2 regions of the Xanthomonas sp. CFBP 8443 genome follow, and region 2 is predicted to be linked to the other one. Evidence: predicted binding sites of a transcription regulator. Region 2 holds the regulator's gene; the other holds the start of a gene.
The links. Region 2 encodes FliA, which starts transcription of late flagellar genes. Its sites were predicted from a motif close to TAAAGTTTNNCNNNCNNNGGCCGATAA; they were not measured.

Region 1: NUG20_RS14460 (STAS domain-containing protein) is a predicted target of FliA. The motif match lies at 1,560-1,586, and genes of this name have one in related genera.

What each region holds. Positions count from the first base shown of each region.
Region 1 is NZ_CP102592.1:3,452,387-3,455,785, forward strand. It holds gene mfd (transcription-repair coupling factor) at 1-978, shown strand, start outside; gene NUG20_RS14455 (hypothetical protein) at 1,090-1,467, shown strand; gene NUG20_RS14460 (STAS domain-containing protein) at 1,673-1,993, shown strand; gene NUG20_RS14465 (chemotaxis protein CheA) at 2,007-3,399, shown strand, end outside.
Region 2 is NZ_CP102592.1:2,447,245-2,450,643, forward strand. It holds gene NUG20_RS10400 (chemotaxis protein CheA) at 1-178, opposite strand, end outside; gene NUG20_RS10405 (protein phosphatase CheZ) at 183-791, opposite strand; gene cheY (chemotaxis response regulator CheY) at 791-1,183, opposite strand; gene NUG20_RS10415 (RNA polymerase sigma factor FliA) at 1,201-1,950, opposite strand; gene NUG20_RS10420 (MinD/ParA family ATP-binding protein) at 1,947-2,831, opposite strand; gene flhF (flagellar biosynthesis GTPase FlhF) at 2,818-3,399, opposite strand, start outside.

The sequences.
Region 1 (3,399 bases), 1.0 Mb from region 2:
ATCGGCCGCATGCAGCGCGAGCTCAGCGAGCTGGTGCCGGAAGCGCGCATCGGCATCGCCCACGGGCAGATGCCCGAGCGCGACCTGGAACGGGTGATGCTGGATTTCCAGAAGCAGCGCTTCAACGTGCTGCTGTCGACCACGATCATCGAATCGGGCATCGACATCCCCAACGCCAACACCATCGTCATCAACCGCGCCGACCGTTTCGGCCTGGCCCAGCTGCACCAGCTGCGCGGCCGCGTCGGCCGCTCGCACCACCGCGCCTACGCCTACCTGCTGGTGCCGGACCGGCGCAGCATCACCAGCGATGCGCAGAAGCGGCTGGACGCGATCGCCTCGATGGACGAGCTCGGCGCCGGCTTCACCCTGGCCACCCACGACCTGGAGATCCGCGGCGCCGGCGAGCTGCTCGGCGAGGACCAGAGCGGGCAGATGGCCGAGGTCGGTTTCAGCCTGTACACCGAACTGCTGGAACGCGCGGTGCGCAGCATCCGCCAGGGCAAGCTGCCGGACCTAGACGCCGGCGAGGGAGCGCGCGGCGCCGAAGTGGAACTGCACGTGCCGGCGCTGATCCCGGACGACTACCTGCCCGACGTGCATACCCGCCTGACGTTGTACAAGCGCATCTCCAGCGCGCGCGGCGCCGAGGAACTGCGCGAGCTGCAGGTGGAGATGATCGACCGCTTCGGCCTGCTGCCGGATCCGGTGAAGCATCTGTTCGCGATCGCCGAGCTCAAACTGCAGGCCAACACGCTCGGCATCCGCAAGCTGGAACTGGGCGAGAACGGCGGCCGCATCGTGTTCGAGGCCAAGCCCGACGTCGATCCGATGACCATCATCCAGATGATCCAGAAGCAGCCCAAGCTGTACGCGATGGACGGCCCGGACAAACTGAAGGTGAAGCTGCCGCTGCCCGAAGCGGCGGACCGTTTCAACGCCGCCCGCGGCCTGTTGGCGGCGCTGGCGCCGCGCTGACGGCGCCTGGGCGCCAGAAACACGCCACCAATCGCGTCGCGCCAGCGCACGCTCCCGACGACGGCCGGTCTTACCGGCCGTTTTCTTTGTGGCGATGCAGCAGCGCCCGAGGTGATCGCAAACTTCGCCGCCTTCCTCCCTTCTCCCACCGGGAGAAGGTGGCGCGAAGCGCCGGATGAGGGTACGGCGCACGCGCCGTCTTCATCGAAGAAGGCTGCTGCTGCGTCCGCGTCCTCCACAGCCGTGCAGAAGCAGATCGCTAGCGGTCGTACCTCACCCCAACCCCTCTCCCCGCAGGGAGAGGGGCTCGACTCCGGCGGGCTCGACGCTGCGCCGGCTGCATTCGCCATCGCAGTGGCGCCGCTGGACGACGGCTTCGCGCTCGACGATCCGCAGATCGCGGTGCTCACCGAGCGCCAGCTGTTCCCCGAGCGCGCCGGCCAGCCGCCGCCTGGCACGGCGCATGCATTCATTCCTGGCAAGCGGTGAAGCGTTTCCCTTGGAACTGGAATGGGCTGCCGGCTCGGCGCCTGAACCGCTCATCCTTGTCAAGGATTTGCGAGACAAATATGCCATTGGGCCTAAATATTCCGAAAACGCGCCGATATCTGCTTACAGCAAGCCCGAACCGACTTGTTCGCCCCGTGCCGCGGCCCGGTTCCGCCGTTCCCAATGTTCGTATCGGAGACATGCCATGCGCTCGACCCTCCCGGAATTCCCGCCCCTGCCGCTGCAACTGAGCGTGGAAGGCGACATGACCATCCGCCGTGCCGGCGAACTGAAGCCGTTGCTGCTGCCGGCGCTGGAGCATCCCGGCGGCCTGCAGCTGCAATTGCAGGCGGTCACCGAGATCGACGCCACCGGCGTGCAGCTGTTGCTGGCCACCCAGGCCGCGTTGCGCGCGCTGGGCCGGCCGTTCCGGCTCGACGGCTGCAGCGCGCCGGTCGACGACGCGCTCGACCTGCTCGGCCTGCGCGACACGCTCGCGCCCGGCACCAACGACATCTTGCATTGATCGGCGCCACCCCATGAATCTCGCTCAACTGCTGCAGACCTTCATCGCCGAGAGCCGCGACCTGCTCGAGGACATGGAACGCAACCTGCTGGAAGCCGAACGCGGCGAAGCCGGCCCCGACGCGGTCAACGCCATCTTCCGCGCCGCGCATACCATCAAGGGCTCCGGCGGGCTGTTCGACCTGGCGCAACTGGTCGGCTTCACCCACGTCGTGGAAAGCGTGCTCGACCTGGTACGCGAGAACGCGGTGGCGCTGGACACCGAGCTGATCCAGCTGATGCTGGCCTGCTGCGACCACATCCGCGCGCTGGTGGAAGCGGCGGCCGGCGCCGACGCCGACGAAGCCGTGCTCGCCGCCGACGGCGCGCCGCTGCTGGCGCGCCTGCACACCTACCTGCAGCCGAGTGCCGCGCCGGCAGCCGCCACGGCCGCAGCCGCGACCGCGGCGCAGACCGGCTACTGGCGGATCTCGCTGCAGCTGTTCAGCGATGCGCTGCGCTTCGGCAACTCGCCGCTGCACCTGATCCGCTGCCTGCGCAGCCTGGGCACTCTGGAAGCGGTACGCACCCGCCACGAGCGCGTGCCGGCGCTGCCGGAGCTTGACCCGGAAGCGTGCTACCTGGGCTTCGACATCCTGCTGCGCTCCGATGCGCAGCAGGCCGCGATCGAGGACATCTTCGAATTCGTCCGCGACGACTGCGACCTGCAGGTGGTCGCGGTGGACCCGCACGGCGACGCCGCCAACCTGGAGCTGCCGTTGCTGGTCGCCGAGGCCGGCAGCCAGGCGCACGCCGACGACTTCGCCGGTTTCGACAGCCCCGCACCGGCCGCCGCGCCCGCGTCCGCATCCGTGGCGCCGCCCAAAGCCACCGCCACCGCTGCCGCCGCGGCACCCGCCGCCGCGCGCGCGCAGGACGGCGGCTCGATCCGTGTCGATGCCGACAAGCTCGACCGCATGATCGACCTGGTCGGCGAACTCATCATCGCCGTCGCCAGCACCGGCGCCAACGCGCAGCGCACCGGCGACGCGCAACTGCTCGAATCCACCTCGATCCTGGCCGGGCTGGTCGAGGACGTGCGCGAGAGCGCGCTGCAGCTGCGCATGGTCAAGATCGGCGGCACCTTCAGCCGCTTCCACCGCGTGGTCCACGACGTGGCGCGCGAACTGGGCAAGGACATCGTGCTGGTGGTCAACGGCGAGGACACCGAGCTGGACAAGTCGGTGGTGGAAAAGATCGCCGATCCATTGACCCACCTGGTCCGCAACGCGATGGACCATGGCATCGAACCGGCCGAACTGCGCCGGGCGCGCGGCAAGCCGGAGCGCGGCACGGTGCGGCTCAACGCGTTCCACGATTCGGGCAGCATCGTCATCCAGATCAGCGACGACGGCGGCGGCCTGAACC
Region 2 (3,399 bases):
TGATCGCCAGGAAGCCGGCGCCGCCCTTGAGCGTGTGGAAGCCGCGGAACACCGCGTTGAGCTGGTCGCTGTCCTCGGGCGCCTGCTCCAGCGACACCAGCTGCTCGCCGAGCCGGTCCAGGATTTCCTGGGCTTCGATGATGAAGTCGGCAGCGATGTCGTCGGGTACGGCGCTCATAAAATTACAATCCCAGTCCGGACAGCAGGTCGTCGGCGTCGTTCTGCGACACGCCGTGACGGTCCAGTCCGGCCAGTGCGGGGCCGGCCAGGCTGCCGTCGGGTTTCTTGTCTTCCTTCGGCGGCAGGCCGAGCGCGCCGAAGCCTTCGTGGACGCGGCGCACGATGGTCGCGACGCGGCGGATGATCTGCCCGGTCAGGTCCTGAAAGCTCTGCGCCAGGGCCATCTCGGTGAGGTTGTGGCGGATCTTGTCGAGGATCTCGCCCTGGTCGCCGGTCAGCCCGCCGGCGCGCAGCTGTTCGGCCAGCGCGCGGCATTCCTCGGCCAGGTCCAGGGTGCGGTGGCTGGCCTCTTCGGTCATCGCCACCACGTGGTCCAGGCGCGAGCAGGCATCGTCCAGCTCGCCGGCCTCGGTGGGCACGGTCGGCAGTTCGCCGAGCGCCTGGCCCAGGTCGCGCGCCAGCCGGCTCAGGCCCTGCATCATCGGCCGCGTGCGCCAGGCGGCGAGCGTGTCGATTTCCTTGCGCCAGCCGGCTTCGTCGCCTTTTTCCAGTGCGTCCAGCGCACCTTGCAGGCGTTCGATCAGGGCGCTGCGTTCGGCGGTGGCTTCCATCAGGCGGTCGCTCCCAGGCGCTCGAAGATCTTGCCCAGCTTTTCCTGCAGGGTCTGCGCGGTGAACGGCTTGATGATGTAGCCGTTCACGCCGCACTGCGCCGCCTCGATGATCTGCTCGCGCTTGGCCTCGGCGGTCACCATCAGCACCGGCAGGTGCTTGAGCTTGTCGTCGGCGCGGATGTTGCGCAGCAGGTCGATGCCGGTCATGCCGGGCATGTTCCAGTCGGTGACCACGAACTCGAACGGTGCCGAGCGCAGTGCAGCCAATGCACTGTTGCCGTCTTCGGCCTCTGCAGTGTTGGTGAAGCCGAGATCGCCGAGCAGGTTCTTGACGATGCGCCGCATCGTCGAGAAATCGTCCACGATCAAAATCCGCATGTTCTTGTTCACCGCTAACTCCTTGGGTCTTATTCTTCGTCTTCCAGGCCGGCGTCGGCCGCTTCGAACGCTTTCAAGCGCCCGCGCAACCGTACCGTGGCCTGGCCGTGGATCTGGCAGACGCGCGACTCGCTGACACCGAGCACCGCGCCGATTTCCTTCAGGTTCAATTCCTGTTCGTAGTACAGCGACAGCACCAGCTGCTCGCGTTCGGGCAACTGCGCGATCGCCTTGCCCAGCTCGCGGCCGAATTCGCTGCGTTCCAGCATCTGCTGCGGATTGGGCCCGCCCTTGGCGATGGTGTCCAGCTCGCCGTGGTCCTCGACCCGCGATTCCAGGCTCAGCACCTGGCCGCGCGCGGCATCTTCCATCAAGCGCAGGTATTCGGGAAGCGGCATGTCCATCGCCGCGGCCACTTCGTTGGCGGCGGCGGCGCGGCCGGTGCTCTGCTCGATCTTGCGGATCGCCGAGGCGGCGTCGCGGGCGCGGCGGTGCACCGAGCGCGGCACCCAGTCGCCGCGGCGGATCTCGTCGATCATCGAGCCGCGGATGCGGATCGAGGCGTAGGTCTCGAACGAGGCGCCCTGGTCGGCGTCGTAGCTGCGCGAGGCCTCGATCAGGCCGATCATGCCGGCCTGGATCAGGTCGTCGATCTCGACGCTGGCCGGCAGCCGCGCGGCCAGGTGGTGGGCGATGCGCCGCACCAGGTCCGAGTGCTGGGCGATGTAGTCGTTGGAGCTGTTGCGCTGCACGGCGCGGTATTGGGCGGCGACGTTCATGCGGCGACCCCCCGCTGGATGATCCGTTCGACGAAGAACTCGACGTTGCCGCGCGGTGCGGTCGGCGCCTGCCAGCGCGCGGTGCGCCGGGCGATCTCGGCGATCGCCTGCGCCGACGGGCTGGACGGGTAGGCCTTGACCACCGGCTGCTGGCGCTGCACCGCCAGGCGCAGCCAGTCGTCCTGCGGCACGCAGCCCAGGTAGTTCAGCGACACGTCGCCGAGGAACTTCTCGCAGACCCGGCTCAGCTTGTCGTACAGCAGGCGGCCTTCGTTGAGGTCGCGGACCATGTTGGCGACGATCTGCACCCGGTCCACGCCGCGTTCGCGCGACAGCACCTTGATCAGCGCGTAGGCGTCGGTGATCGAGGCCGGCTCGTCGCAGACCACCACCACCGCGTCCTGCGCGGCCTGGCAGAAGGTCAGCACGCTGTCGGTGATGCCGGCGGCGGTGTCGATGACCATCACGTCCAGCTCGCGCTGCAGCTCGGAGAACACGTTGACCAGGCCGACGTGCTGGGCCGGCGGCAGCTCGGCCATGTGCCGGCGGCCGGAGGCGGCGGGCACCACCATCAGGCCGTTGGGCATGTCGATGATCACCTCTTCCAGCGTGCAGCGGCCGGCTACCAGGTCGCCAAGGGTGAACTTGGGGGTCAGCCCGAGCACCACGTCGACGTTAGCCAGGCCCAGGTCGGCGTCCAGCAGCAGGGTGCGCTTGCCCATGTCGGCCAGCGCCATCGACAGGTTGACCGAGATGTTGGTCTTGCCGACGCCGCCCTTGCCGCCGGTCACGGCGATGGTACGCACCGGGCCGAGCGGTTCGCTGCGGGTGGCCGACAGGGGGAAGGCATTGGTCAGATTGGCGTAATCACGCGACGGCATGGTTCTGCTCCGGAGTACAGGGCTTATCGGCAGCGCGCCGCAAATCTTCAAGGCGCAATACCAGGCTGGCGGCGTTGGCGCGGTGCAGGTCGTCCGGCACGCGCTGACCATCGGTCACCCAGGTGATGGGAAGCCGGTGGTCTGCGACCACCGACAGAGCACTGCCAAAACGCCCGGTTTCATCCAGCTTGGTCAAGATCACCCCCTGCGGATCGGCGCCGGCGAACCGGCGCACCACCTCGTCCAGGTCGGAGAAATGCGCGTTGGCAGGGAGTACTAGCAAGGACCGGACCACTCGCGAGGCGCGCAGCCAGTGCAGCTGCGCGACCAGCGCGCGGTCGCGCTGGCCCATGCCGGCGGTGTCGATCAGCACCAGTTTGTAGTCGCGCAGGCGCTCCAGCAGCTGCTGCAGGGCGGCGTCGCTGTCGGCCTCGTGCACGGCGATGCCGAGCTGGCGGCCATAGCTGTGCAGCTGTTCGCGGCCGCCGACGCGGATGGTGTCGGTGGTGACCAGGGCCACGTCGCGGGCGGCGTGGCGTTCCAGGAAGCGCGAGGCCAGCTTGGCGAT